Regions from separate parts of the Cohaesibacter sp. ES.047 genome, predicted to be linked through region 2. Evidence: riboswitches for the same ligand, from Rfam matches in the RefSeq annotation. Region 2 holds a riboswitch; each other region holds the start of a gene.
What was found. Region 2 has a riboswitch for cobalamin ahead of CPH65_RS19120 (DUF1636 domain-containing protein). Riboswitches for the same ligand answer to the same signal wherever they lie in the genome.

Region 1 (3,526 bases), 420 kb from region 2:
TCCGTATTGAAAACCTATCTCTTTGCTATGGCAAACGCACCATCCTTGACGACATTTCCCTCGCCGTGGAGAAGGGAGAATGCGTCGGTCTGCTCGGGGCCAATGGTGCTGGCAAGAGCACGCTTCTCAGGTGTCTTGCGCGGCTTGCTACGTCGGACAGCGGCAGCATCGAAGTGGACGGGAAGGCAATCGACACCTATCCACGCCGCGCGTATGCCCGCCATGTGGCCTATGTGCCTCAGCATATCCCGGATGATGTGGCGCTATCGGTGGTCGATCTGGTTCAGCTCGGACGGACACCGCACCTGAACGGTGCTTTGGGAGCGCGTGATCGCGACATGGTGATTGCTGCCCTTGAGCGGGTCAACATGGCCCATCATGCATTCTCTGAGGTTTCAAACCTATCCGGAGGTGAACGCCAGCGAGTTGCCATCGCACGGGCCCTAGTGCAGGAGCCTCAGCTTCTGCTGCTCGATGAGCCCACCTCGGCACTCGATCTCAAATATCAGATGGAAACGATGGCCTTGATCCGGACGCTTGCGACCGAGACGGACATGACCATCATCATCGCGGTTCATGATCTTTCCCTTGCCGCCCGCTATTGCTCACGGTTGGTTCTTCTGGCTGAGGGGCGCATTCGTGCGCGCGGAGACTGGCAGCACGTTCTCACAGCCGATCATATCTATCATGCCTATCAGGTCGAGGCCCTCGTAGGCGAAGTTCAGTCCTACCCTTATGTGTTGCCAATCGAAAGCGGAGATGTGCGATGAAACCTTACATTCTATTGCTGGCCAAGGCGGCCATGGCTGCCAAACCCAGAGAGGAATTGCAAGGATTGTGTGAGGCGATCTCTGCAAGAAATCCTCACTACACGACAACATATGCCTTGCAGGAACTTGGAACACCGTCGCTGCGCGCCCGCCTCGGCGAACTTGCCGATCTCAAGGTGCCCGAAGTTATCATCGTCTCGCTGATCTTTCCGATGGAGCCAGCCTTTCCTGCTTGGATCAGAAAATCGGTTCATCGCTGGATCGAACAGCGCGGCGATGCATTTTTCCCGCGCATCAGGATCGCGCATCCTCCCATCGGGGAAACTGACCGGCTCTGCGACATGATCGAGGCGCTGACCTTTGCGGCGGATGAAAGCGACATTGTTCAGGAGCGTGTTAAGGTGCCAAAGGGAACCGTTGTGCCCGATCAGAAATATCGTCTGCTGGTCTGTATGGGGGGAGCCTGCAATGACGCTGGAGCGAGCGTCCTCTACAGTCATCTGCGATCCGAACAGGACCGTTTGAAGCTGAGGGACAGCGGCGCTGGCATGATGAGTTGCAAAACCAGCTGCCTCGGCCCGTGCAGTCTTGCTCCTGTCGTTCAGGTCTGGCCAGAGGGCACTGTCTATGGCGGAGTGGACGAGAAGGATATCGACGAAATTCTCGACAACCACATCCAGAATGGAGCGCCGATAGATGATCTCAGCTATCCAACGAATGGCAAAAAGCAGACACTGAAATGAACGGAGCCTTTTAGCTGGCTTCAACGTGAGAAAAGAAGCGATCAGGTCGGAAGATCCTTTGTTGAGAAAGGACCCCTACCCCGTTTGCGGAATGGGTACGGCTCCGACTCTGATCGCAAGTGAGACCGAAACAGCCAAAAGCACCAGACCAGTCTCAAGATGAGCTTTGAGATAGGAAAGGATGGTCGACCTTCTGACTAAGGCCGAAAAATTGGCTGTTCCGGTCATCCTCGGTAACTCCTGTGCGCCTTGAACGGCGTTGGAGTGGTTCCTTGAGCGTCCCGTGTGAGGACGTCGGCTTTCTTCAGGGCAGAGATAGCAGAAGCGGTCGCCAGCATTTTGAATTGCGCAGCTCTCATGCCGCTTTGCTCTTTTCTTCATTGAGTTCGATGACGTATATGGCGGCGGGCACCAGAACAGGCTTGTCGATGTTCGACTTCCGCGCGGAGCTCGACTTGCTCCAGCCGCTACCGGGCGCAACTATTGACTGCGCCAGCTCGACAAGAACACCGAGGTCCTGATTCTCGGTGACATCGCCAAACAGATAGATATGATTGCGGGTGGCGAGCCATCCGACGAGACACTTTTCTGGACATTGGGGCAGGTCCGAATATCCAGAGATCTCGAACGCGTCCTCAATCATCGGTCGAGCTCTGTGAATAGCCGTGCTCAGTGCCTCAACAAGCCCATAGCCTGCCGTGCAAGCGCCTTGCGTGCGCTGACATGTGGTGCATAACGAGATCTGATGTGAAGCAGTGACGTCCAAGCTCTCCTCCGCTGAGTTGCGGGGAAAAGGACGACTGTTTAGATAGTTGGCAATGGCCAAATCGAGCATATTCAGTCACCTTCCGGAACACCCCGTCCGGGTTACGTTGATAGAAAGATGGCAGGTCTCCTGACTTGCGGGTCATTGCTCAATCGACCTTCCCAGGATGACTTCGGATTTCTCCAAATCCCAGTGGCGTATCGATTCTCACTCGCCGCTTACAGTTGCGGGGGCAGTCACGGAGTTGGCGCCTTTTGGCTATTCCTCACCGTGTTCCCTTTTCATCCCAATGGCATTTCAGCCGATCGGAAACCATCGCTGCTATGTTGGTCTCACCGATGTGCTATAGCAAGCAGGAAATCTCACTTGATGTGGAAAAGAGGAAAAGGAACGAAGTGTTTCCGAAAATCAAGCCATTCTTGCCCCAAAGTGCTCCTACCGCCCTTTGGGGGCGGTGAAGTTGAGATCGCTATAGATCGTACGCTCGCCATATCTGTGGCAGAGGCCTTTGACTTCAATCGCCGTTTCGCTTTGGAGCATCTTGACCTCCGAAAGGTGGGTCCAGAGGGGTTTCACTGTCAAATTCGAAATTGCTTGTGCTACAACCCGAGCAGCCCGGCCCTCCTGTCGGGCATGAAGAGCAGGCTCCCCTGCCGCGCCAGAGCTTGATATAGAGATAGCCAAGCGCTGCGGCTACGACCAACCCGAGCAAGGCAAGATCCAGAAAGCCCGAACCTGCGGCGTCAAACACAGATGTGGTAGACTGATTTTGAGTGGGATCCATAGTTAGTCCTCCCGCGAACTGATGAGCGTGCCAAATGAGACTGGCCTCTCGTGCCGTCCACTAGCCAGTCCAACGACAATCAACAAGGCAAGGGCCGAGAAATAGACGATCGACATCATTTGAATGCCCGTCAGTTCAAACAGATTGCCCAAGGTGTAGACCAGACTTGAAACAGCAAGGCCAAGAGCTGTCGGGAACAGGATCGAGAAAACCATCCACTTGTAGGATCCGGTCTGAACCTTGACCATCACCGTTGTGGCAAGGCAAGGCGGATAGAGCGCAAAGAACAGGATCATCGACACGGCAAGCAAAGCAGTCGCACCTGCTGCTTGTGTCTCAGAGCCCATGCGCTCTTCTAGGGTGGCATTTTGGTCCTCGTCCTGCTGGAATAGAACGCCAAGTGTGGCAACAGAGCTCTCTCGGGCGGCGAAAGACGACAGCAGAGCCACATTGATCTTACAGT
Region 2 (3,526 bases):
CGGACAGTTCGCTATCGGCGGCCGACAGGATCAGGATGTCGCCGGGCGATTGGCCCAGATCGACAGCGTCCTCTCCGTCATCAATACGGCCTGCCTGCGGAGCGAGTATATGCATATTGGGCTACCTCTTTGTCCGTCAGGACAGCTTGGCGGCAACGGCGGACTGATCGAAATCCTTGAGCCCGATAACCACCAGTCCCGTGGCATCCGACGCAACGCTGTCGAACCAGCAGTCAACACGGCGACCGACCGCCTGCACGACGACCCGTGCCTTCTTGCCCTCGATGGCGGCATATCCCTTGACCCTCAGGATCCCCGGCTGGGTCAGCGTTTCACCGACCGCCGCTTCGATTTCGGCCATCGACTGGAAAACGCGGGGTGGTACCACAACGGAGTGGAAATCATCGTGATGATGATGATGGTGATGATCGTGGTCGTGATCATGATCGTCATCGTCGTGATCATCATCATGGTCGTGGTGGTGATGATAGTGCGCGGCTTCACGTCCCGCCATGTCTTCTTCGGCCTCTGAATCAAGGCCCAAAAGCACCGCGGTGGAGAGATTGCCATTCGTTGACGGGATCATTTTCACACCATCGCGGGCATGATCGGAGACCAGTTTCTCGACGGCTGCCATGGCTTCGGCTGAGACCAGATCGGCCTTTGACAAGACGATGAGATCTGCGCACTTGAGCTGATCATTGAACAATTCGTCGATCGGACTGTCGTGATCAAGACTCTCGTCCGAGGCGCGCTGGCGGGCGATGGCCTCTTCATTTTGGCTGTAATGCCCTTCGCTCAAGGCGGCGGCATCGGCAATCGTTACGACCCCATCGACGGTGACAGATGCCCGGACGCTCGGCCACTGGAATGCCTGAACCAGTGGTTGGGGCAGGGCGAGGCCGGATGTTTCAATCACGATATGGTCCGGTTTTGGGTCCCGCGCGATGAGCTTTTCCATCGTCGGCAGGAAGTCCTCGGCCACCGTGCAGCAAATGCAGCCATTCTTCAGTTCGACCACGTCGTCATCGGTGCAATTCGGATTGCCGCAATCCTTGAGCATGTCACCATCGAATCCCATATCCCCGAACTCGTTGACGATCAGAGCGATGCGCTTGTCACCAGCCTGCGAAATCAGGTTGCGAATGAGTGTTGTCTTGCCGGAACCGAGAAAACCGGTCACGACGGTTGCGGGGATTTTCTTGCCAACAATGGGAGGAGTAAAATTCATGTCGAGCCTCAATCGGATCTTTCGGAGAAATTGGGAGAAGGGTGCAGGCGCACGAGGGTGTTCTTGCGCACATGTGGAGGCCGGGCACGCCATGGTGGGAGCCCATTTTCAGCCTCATGAAAACTTTGGGTAAAGGAGACGATGTCCGCAATGCGCTCTTCGCTTGGGTCCAGTTGGCCAATGACAAAGCCAAATTTCCCTTGCGCGCGCAGGGCAACCGTGCAGGAAGACTGACATCCATTCATGCATTCGACCGGCTCGACGCTAAACGCTTCATCGAGGTCCGGGGTGCGGCCAAAGGCATTCTGTAGCGCCTCGAACAGCTGTTGACCTTCACAGCTCTCGCTGGTCGCATCCGCGCTCTTGGCTTCGTCGTTGGCTGTGTCCGGATCAATCGCACGGGGGCGTTTGCAGCTTACGCAGACCTGCAGCACTCCGGCCTTGGAGGACATGGATGTTCCTTTCTTGAACCCGGCAGTCAAACTGCGGGAATCAAACAGGCCAGCCGAAAGGGAATCAAATGAGGAAGCAAACGCGCTGCCACACCTCCGATACACCCCGACCGGTCGTGAATGGGTTCGGGTGGCAGGTCTCCTGGCTCACGGTCTGACACCTTTTCCCTTCCCGGACCGGGCGGTCCAGTGGCTAAAAAAGGCAATCCGCTTACAGTTGCGGGGGCAGCCATGGCATTGGCCCCGATTTGGGTCGTCCGCACCATGTTCCCTTTTCATCTCTAGCGAGATCCATCTCGCAGAGAACCATCCTGAGCATTCTTGTGCGCGATTGTCATCCCGTTGTCAATGCGGCGCGTTTTCTGATTGCAAATCCGTCGAACTGTTGATGCACAATCTTGCTTTCAAACTGGATTGATCTTGATTTTGACCTCAGGACACTGTGAGATGGTGCTTATATAATCATAATCATGGCACGGTGGTTTCCACTGAACAGCGCAACCGCAATTATTACAGAGATTCATTCATGAAATTTTCCCTTGTCTCTCTTGCCAGAAATGCTCTGAATTATCATCAGGACTGGCCCCGTCAATGGCGCAGCCCGCCACCCAAGAAACAGTATGACGTGGTCATCATCGGCGGCGGGGGACATGGCCTTGCAACAGCCTATTATCTGGCCAAGGAGCACGGGATCACAAATGTTGCTGTGCTCGAAAAAGGCTGGCTCGGCGGCGGCAACACGGGGCGCAACACCACCATCATTCGTTCCAACTATCTGTGGGATGAAGCAGCCCATCTTTATGAGAAATCCCTCTCGCTGTATGAGGGCCTGTCAAAAGATCTCAACTACAACATCATGCTCAGCCAGCGCGGCGTGCTCAATCTTGCCCACACTTTGCAAGATGTGCGCGACACCAAACGGCGGGTCAATGCCAACAAGCTTAACGGCATTGATGCCGAGTGGCTGGATGCTGAGGGCGTGAAGAGCTTCTGCCCGACCATCAGCATCGACAAGGACGCCCGCTATCCCGTGCTCGGCGCATCCTTGCAGAAGCGCGGAGGCACGGCCCGCCATGATGCGATTGCCTGGGCCTATGCAAGAGCCGCCGACGAGCGCGGTGTCGACATCATCCAGAATTGTGAGGTCACGGGCATCACCAGTGATGCGGGCAAGGTCACCGGCGTTGAAACGTCAAAGGGTGCGATCAAGGCCAACAAGGTTGCTATTTGCGTTGCGGGCAACTCTACTGTGCTTGCCGACATGGCAGGCTTTCGCCTTCCCATCGAGAGCTACCCGCTTCAGGCCATGGTGTCCGAACCGATCAAACCTGTGCTCGACTGCGTCGTGATGTCCAATGCGGTCCATGTCTATGTCAGTCAGTCCGATAAGGGAGAGTTGGTGCTCGGGGCCGGGATCGACGCCTATCATTCCTACGCGCAGCGCGGTTCGTTCCATGTGATCGAACACCAGATCGCCGCTCTGACCGAACTCTTCCCGATCTTTTCGCGCCTTCGTCTGATGCGCACATGGGGCGGTATCGTGGACACCTGTCCTGACGCCTGTCCGATCATCAGCAAGACACCGGTTGAGCATCTCTACATGAATGGCGGCTGGGGCACCGGTGGGTTCAAGGCGATCCCCGGTTCGGGCTTTGCCTATGCCCACACGATTGCCCGCGATGATCCGCATCCGCTCAACGCGCCGTTTTCGCTTGAGCGGTTCACCACCGGGCATCTTATCGACGAACATGGCGCCGCAGGCGTCGCGCACTAGGGGAGGGACAACCAATGCTCAAGATCGAATGCCCCTATTGCGGCGAACGGGATGAAATCGAATTTCACT
Region 3 (3,526 bases), 430 kb from region 2:
GCTTTGACCACCGGCAGCATCGTGACGAGATCAGGGCGTTGTGGGTAGGTCAAAGCTAACAGCGTCAGGGCTACGCCATCCTTTGTGCGCACTCCATCAGATCCTTTCACCCACCCCGCTTCCTCGAGCAGAGACGCGGCTTTTTCGAGATCCGTAGGTCGAGCTTGTTTGGCTGCAAAGGGGAAGTAAGGAGCATAGGCGCCAATTGCAGGCAAGCCACCGTTGATCGCAGCAACCAACTCTTTGCGATCAAATGTTAGATCAAGAGCTTGACGCACGCGCTTGTCGGACAAGGCCGGGCGAGTTGTATTTAGCCATGCAAAATACTGATAGCCGACAGGGAATGACTTGACCGTGAGATCAGGATTGGAATTGAGCCGAGAGACCGTCTCGGAGGGTAATCCGAATGCCAAATCGAGTTCGCCGGATTCCAGCGCCAAAGTCATTGCTTGAGCATCGCCGAATTTGTGAATAGTGACAGGCGAGCGGTTTTCGGCACCTTCATAATAGGCATTGGGAACCAACTCGATGTCAGAGTCCGCCTTGAAGCTAGTGACCGCATACGGACCGGAAAAAACAGCCTGCCCATCACCCGTAGGCTTGAAGGCAATCAGAGGCCATTCGGCAAACAGGGCTTGAATGCGTGGCACAGGCTTCTCAGTGGTCACTTTAAGGGTGAGATCAGCCAAAGCTTCAAAGCTCAGTTTGCCTCCTGTTGCCAATGCAGCTTTGTTGTCGGCAAAGACTTCTTCAAAACCGGCAGCCAGAGTTTTCGCATCAACAGCAGAGCCGTCAGAGAAGAAATTGCCGGGTGCGAGCTCGATTTCCCAAGTCAGATCACCTGTCCTTTTGGCATCGTTTGCGAGTTGGGGCACCAACGCGCCTTTCTCATCAACGGAGAACAGATTCTCGCCAATGCCATGGCTGACCAGAGCCCAGCCATTGGACCCCTTGGTGGGTTCAACGCCTCTAGTGAGATAGGTTTGGCCGACTTCGATCGGTTCTGCCGCCCAAGCCGTGGCAGCGCCGATAATGCCGACCGCGATTAGTGAGGCCTGAATAAAGCTGGTTTTGCTGAAGAGCATAATGCATTCCTTGACATAGTGACCACGCGCTCTCGTTAGAGAGACATCATGGTTTTGGCCAATAGAATCGAGAAATGGAGTGGATTGATCCCGCCAAGCACAGGCCGTTGGTCATCCTCACTTCACCCCGAAGCTTTTTTGACAATGAGCAAGGCAGCAGCAGAAAGCGCGGATAGAGGCCCATCCTTCACAATCGCCGGAGCACCCCGCCCGGTTGATAAAAGGCTCTTTGAAGAACCCCTCGAAGGCAGGTCTCCTGGCTTGCGGCATATCAGATCTAAGCGCCTTCCCGGGGGCTTTGCCCCAGTGGCATGTTGCTCAGTCCTATCCGCTTACAGTTGCGGGGGCAGCTATGGCATCGGTCCCGAGTTGGGTCACCCTCACCATATTCCCTTTTCATCTCCCGTAGCATTCGCCTTGGGAGAACCTTCGCCAGCGTTTTTACATCACGCGCCCGCGGTGTCAATTGCTCACTTAGGCACAATTTTTACTGAAACAAACAATCGAACTCAGTACTCAAGATCGAGCCACGAATTTTGAGAATAACAAAACCGGCGAACAGGCTTAATTCTGCGCTCGGTCTCGTGAGGAAGCCTCAAGATAGTCTGGAGGGTGTGGCTGAGATTTTTCCATATGAATTGCCCCTAGAATTGTAGACACCTCGGGGCTTCAAATTTTTAGTCGCTCATATTCGACGGGCGAGAGCATTCCGTTTGTAGCGTGTTTGCGTTTTGGATTGTAGAACATTTCGATGTAGTCGAAGATGTCCTGTCTGGTATCAGCCCTTGTTTTGTAGACTCGTCGCCGGATGCGTGCTCTCTTGAGCAGGTTGAAAAAGCTTTCGGCAACAGCATTGTCATGGCAGTTTCCACGCATAAAGCGAATGGCTACTGACACCAAGCCGCTCAGATACCTCTGCAACGGAGTACCCTCGCTCGGTGATTTGCTTGACGGCTTCAATCTTGAATTCTTCAGTGAAATGGGAATTGGGCATCGTAGTCTCCTTGCCTCATTTTTAGGGGACATGGTGTCTACAATTCTAGGATTTCAGCAAGAAATCTGAGTGCAGCCCTTTTTAAACGGAAGCCGCCCGACCTTGCCGCTGCTGTCAGGTCTGGAACCGAGATACCTCGAATGAACGCTTTTAGTTCGCGGCTCTGGAGATCTCGCAACTGCAGAAAATGGCAGCTATCCGCCCGGAACAGACCTGCTGTAAAGCAGGCGCATAATCGCATGCTGCAATTCATGTAAATCGACCAATGCCGAGCTACTTAGCTTGAATGCATCCCTTGCAGGTTGAAGCGCTCAGTCTGCTCCATCAACATGGAAAATTGAAGAAAACCGTGGAAAGGACCATAGACCTTTGCATAGATTTGTGTAGCAAATTTGGGGATCTTGCGGGAGCTCGCGCATCGAGCGATTGAATTTACTATAGAAATTTCAATTTATCGCTTAGAAAATGGCGGAGAGGAAGTCCTTCTGGTGGATCTGGCCGATATTGATTTCTCTTTTTGTTTCTAGAAGTTTAGCCCTACTTGCATTGTGAGCATTCAAACGGAATGTGTAGCAAAAAGTGTAGCAACCGTCGTTGGCCGGACGACGTTGCAACACTGGTGAAAAGGGTACAATTCATGAGCGGTTTGATCAAGCGCGGAAAAGGGACTTTCCATTTCAGGATGCGGGTCCCGAAGGAATATGTCGGTATCGCCGGAAAGACCGAGATCCATCGAACATTGAAGACAGACAGCGCTCGCCAGGCCGCCGAATTGGCTCCAGCCATGAGGAAGGGAATCTTGGACGAGCTTGAGGCTTTGAAGCTTCTTCAGGACCAGCCGACTAGTACCGATGCCTACCGGGCTGCTCAAGATATCGTCAAAAAACGAGGTCTCAACTATCTGCCGTCTGAGTCATTGCTGTTGGCTCCGCTGGAGGAGACCCTGGTTCGCTTCGAAAAACTTGCGGAAGGAGATGATGTTGGGGCTGCCCGTGCTCTTCTCGGAGGTGTTGAAGAGCCAGGTTTGCGGTTGTCAGAATTGGTGGGCAACGTTGAAGAATTCTGCGCTCATGACAACAGGCACAAGAATGACGACCAATTGCGCAAATGGCGTAACCCAAGGAAAAAGGCGGTCCGAAATCTGATGAAATCAATCGGAAACAAGGACATCCTCGTATCAGAAATCGACGCCGCCGCTGTCCAAAAACACAAGATGTTCTGGCAGAAAAAAGTCTCTTCGGGAAAAACTGCGGATTCCGACGTATCCGCGCAGTCATTCCAACAACATCCGCGCACCCATTCCGGGCTATCCGCGCGGCTCTGATGCATTGCCGTGAGGCGGTTGATTTTTGATATCAGTTCTGGCCGGTTTCGTCATCCATTTTGACGTGAGTTTTTCGGAAGGATTGCCCCTCGAGTTCGATGCGATAGGAGTTGTGCACGAACC
Region 4 (3,526 bases), 2.3 Mb from region 2:
TTGCGTCCCGGCGCAGCAGCCAGATGAAAAATGGCCCTCCGACCAGAGACGTGACAATGCCAACCGGTAGCTCGAGCGGTGAGATGATCGTGCGGGCAAGAAGGTCTGCGGCCACCGTGAAGCTCGCCCCCGTCAAGGTCACCGCGATCAAGGCCCGCCGATGGTCAGCGCCCACCAGAAACCGAACGATATGGGGCATGATGAGGCCAACGAAGCTGATCACACCTGCCAGCGAGACCATGATGCCGGTGAGAGCTGCGGTCAGCAGAAACATCACTTTACGAAACCGGGCAACATCAAGTCCTAAGGCAATGGCGCTCTCATCTCCGGCCAATAGGAGATTGAGGCGTCTTGCTTGCAGCAGCATGATGATGAGGCCGACGAACAGCGTGATGGTTGGCAAAGGCAGGAGCTTCCACTGCGCCGTGCCAAAGCCACCCAGTGTCCAGAACAAAACCCGTGAGGCCAATTGCGGGTCGGGCGAGGTCAAGACGATCATGCTCGTTAGTGCCGAGAGGATGGCGCTCATGGCGACCCCTGCCAGAACAAGGCGCGTCGGCGTGATTTGTCCGCCGGTTCTGGCCACCCAGAAAACAATCGCCAAAGTGATCAAGCCGCCCAGAAACGCGGATATGTGAAGGGTGAAGACGCCAAAGCCGATCAGGCCCCAGCGCATGACAATCACCGCCCCGGTCGCAGCCCCCGAAGACACCCCCAGAATGCTCGGGCCAGCCAGGGGATTGCGCACGATTGCCTGAATGGTCATGCCGGTCGCCCCAAGGCTTCCGCCAACAATGGCTGCCAAGACGACGCGCGGGATGCGGGACTGGATGACGATGACTTCGTGGGCGTGGCGCCAGTCAGGGGTGATCACGCTATCGCCCAAGAGTGCATTGGCCAGTATCTTGATCGCTGTCGTTGCCGGGATATGAACCGAGCCGAGCATGAGCCCCGCAAGGGCCATGAGCACCAACAACAAGCAAAGCCCCAAAAGGACAACAATATACTGCCGCCGGGCAATCGACCGACGCTCAGATTGAGCAGACGCAGACAGGTCTTTTGCCCCGATCTGAGCCGCTGATGCTGGCGTTTGCAATGCGGCAATCAATTGGGCTTGCCGGTCGGTTTCGGCGGCGCTTTTTGTTGGAAAAATCGACATGATTTTCTTCAAGGGATTGGCGATGGCCCGATATCAGGCCACCGCTAATTCAGCCCTTATTTGAAGGCTTCAGGGTGGAACGCCTTGGCAAGACGCTCCAATGCGCGAACGGAGCTGGGACCGGGCTGTCCCATGACGGAGTCAATTGTGACGAAATTGTCTTGCTTGACGGCGGTCGTCTCGGCAATCGTGGGATTGGATTTTAGAATGCTGATGCGCACGTCGCCCAAATCCTTGGTCGGATTGTCGACGACCTTGCCGCTTGCCGTTCCGGAATAGAAAACGTCAATGAAGGTCGGGTCGCGCTCCGCGATCTGCTCCCAGGCGACGGTGCCATAGCGTTTGGGCATCTCGCCAAAGATGTTCTTTCCCTTGGCAAGCTCAACGACGGTGGAGTGCATGGTGTTGCCCAACACAGCGCGGGGAGCGGATTCGCCACCATTGAAAATGAAGACCGAAACGGGCTCGACGTCCTTGAGCTTCTCTTCGATATCGGCGACGCGGGCAGACAGATTCTCGATCAGTGCTTCGCCACGATCCTTGACGTTGAAGATCTTGGCAATGGTGCGGATCTCAGCATAGAGCTGCTCGAAGCCATATTTGCCCAGATTACAGCCTTCGGTGTTCATGTGGGTCTTCATGCCCAGATCCTGAAGCTGCTCGCGCGAATGGCGCTTCTTGCTGAAGCCGTCGGGGTAACCGGCATAAACGAAATCAGCCTCAGCATCGATCAGCTGTTCTGTGGTCGCCACGAGAGGCGAAAGGATCGGTACTTTTTTGTAGGCTTCGGCATAGTTCGGGCTGATCGTCAGATTGGCCATGTAGGATGTGCCGGCCATGTGATCTTCAAGGCCGAGTGCCAGCATCATTTCCGTCGCGTTGTTGCTCAAGGTAACCGCGTGGGTTGGAGCTGCCTCGAAGGTGGTTTCATAGCCACAATTCTCGATCGTGACCGGGTATTGCGTGTCCTCAGCCCATGACACCGAGCAAAAAGGGGCTGATGTCAGAACAGCGACGGCAAAGACAGCAGCGTATGGGGTTTGAAATTTGAGATTCATTTTTGATATCCAAAGTCAAAAGAAGTCGAGACCTTGAATCTGGCAAAGAAACAGTGGAACGCTGGCTAACTGATCAAGATGGCGAAGCTGGGTGGAGCACAGTGACATAGGCACTGGGTCTATCCAGAATGAAAGTATCCTAAAGAGCGCTGGCGTTCGGCTTGGTGTACACCAAATATTCTCCTGCCGGATTCCCTCGTCCGGGTTGCGTGGTTTGACGCTGTGGCAGGTCTCCTGGCTTACGGTTCATGCGCTTTCCTTCCCTTCCCAAGATCCAAAGATCTCAGTGGCAATGAAGGATTGCTCACCGTTTACAGTTGCGAGGGCAGCCCCGGTTTTGGCCCCTGTTGGGTAGTCCGCACCGGGTTCCCTTTTGATCCGCTTCTACTTGCGGAACCACATGCCCGCGCACCCTAGCAAAGGCACCCAAAACAAACAAGCAACTCAGACGCATAACCCAGCCCATCCATTTTCATGCTCTGGCTGAAACTCTTGGTTCTATGAGACCGCCCGCAACGCCTGTCGCGAGCGGTCCTGTTATGTCGGGTTAACTCACCACTGCCTTCAGCCGGGGCAGATTTGACACCACGACAAGGTCGATCAACAACGCGCCGATCAGTGCCAACCCTGCAAGCGGGAAGAACAGGGAAATGGCGAGCCCGAAGAGTGCCGCTCCTTTCCAGAAGGGAAGCTCACGCGGCATTCGTATCAATGTTTGTCATGACCGATCCTATTTGTGCTTGTGCTCAGCGTGGGGATCGGACTTGTCATGTCCAGAATGGTCCATGGACATCTCTTCGGCTTTGCCGTTGCGGGCTTCAACATTGAATACGACATCCAATTCACCGGCTTTTTCAAACACCAGCGTCGCAGGGATTTTTTCGCCCACTTCAAACGGGTCTCCATTAAGGCCCATGAACATGACATGCAGGCTGCCGGGCTTGAAGGTGACGGTTTCGCCGGCCTTCACCACGATTTTGGGCATATGCGGCATGGTGGCGACGCCATCCTTGATCTCGGTCTTGTGCAACATGACCTGCGGGAAGTCCGCCTTGACTGCAACGAGGGCGTCGTCTTTCTCGCCATTGTTGGTGATGGTCATGTAGCCGCCACCGGATTTAACCACCTTGGGGGTTTCGATGGCATAGGGATGATGGACGGAAATGTCTCCCAGCTTGTAACCGTGGGCGGATGCAGAGGTTGCCGCAATGGCGAGGAATGCGGTGAGTGCAGCGGATTTCAAGGTCGTTTTCATGGTCTCTCTCCAGGCTTCCGGCGCGCTTTCAAGTTGGTTTGGGGCGCGGAAGTC

Region 1: it holds a riboswitch for cobalamin, as region 2 does, so the genes downstream of both, CPH65_RS17180 (DUF1636 family protein) here and CPH65_RS19120 (DUF1636 domain-containing protein) in region 2, are expected to answer to the same signal.
Region 3: it holds a riboswitch for cobalamin, as region 2 does, so the genes downstream of both, CPH65_RS17140 (ABC transporter substrate-binding protein) here and CPH65_RS19120 (DUF1636 domain-containing protein) in region 2, are expected to answer to the same signal.
Region 4: it holds a riboswitch for cobalamin, as region 2 does, so the genes downstream of both, CPH65_RS06200 (ABC transporter substrate-binding protein) here and CPH65_RS19120 (DUF1636 domain-containing protein) in region 2, are expected to answer to the same signal.

Annotation. Positions count from the first base shown of each region.
Region 1 covers NZ_LT907844.1:3,744,823-3,748,348, reverse strand. Annotated here, with positions in the region: gene CPH65_RS17190 (ABC transporter ATP-binding protein) at 1-770, shown strand, start outside; gene CPH65_RS17185 ((2Fe-2S) ferredoxin domain-containing protein) at 767-1,513, shown strand; gene CPH65_RS17180 (DUF1636 family protein) at 1,869-2,348, opposite strand; cobalamin riboswitch at 2,381-2,611, opposite strand; gene feoB (ferrous iron transport protein B) at 3,066-3,526, opposite strand, start outside.
Region 2 covers NZ_LT907844.1:4,165,745-4,169,270, reverse strand. Annotated here, with positions in the region: gene cobN (cobaltochelatase subunit CobN) at 1-115, opposite strand, end outside; gene cobW (cobalamin biosynthesis protein CobW) at 137-1,231, opposite strand; gene CPH65_RS19120 (DUF1636 domain-containing protein) at 1,240-1,683, opposite strand; cobalamin riboswitch at 1,798-2,009, opposite strand; gene CPH65_RS19115 (sarcosine oxidase subunit beta family protein) at 2,210-3,457, shown strand; gene CPH65_RS19110 (sarcosine oxidase subunit delta) at 3,472-3,526, shown strand, end outside.
Region 3 covers NZ_LT907844.1:3,733,909-3,737,434, reverse strand. Annotated here, with positions in the region: gene CPH65_RS17140 (ABC transporter substrate-binding protein) at 1-1,085, opposite strand, end outside; cobalamin riboswitch at 1,314-1,531, opposite strand; partial or broken gene CPH65_RS17135 (IS3 family transposase) at 1,755-1,958, opposite strand; gene CPH65_RS17130 (transposase) at 1,942-2,079, opposite strand; gene CPH65_RS17125 (DUF6538 domain-containing protein) at 2,645-3,403, shown strand; gene istB (IS21-like element helper ATPase IstB) at 3,435-3,526, opposite strand, start outside.
Region 4 covers NZ_LT907844.1:1,376,196-1,379,721, forward strand. Annotated here, with positions in the region: gene CPH65_RS06195 (iron ABC transporter permease) at 1-1,159, opposite strand, end outside; gene CPH65_RS06200 (ABC transporter substrate-binding protein) at 1,216-2,217, opposite strand; cobalamin riboswitch at 2,424-2,633, opposite strand; gene CPH65_RS23770 (hypothetical protein) at 2,765-2,920, opposite strand; gene CPH65_RS06205 (copper chaperone PCu(A)C) at 2,948-3,472, opposite strand.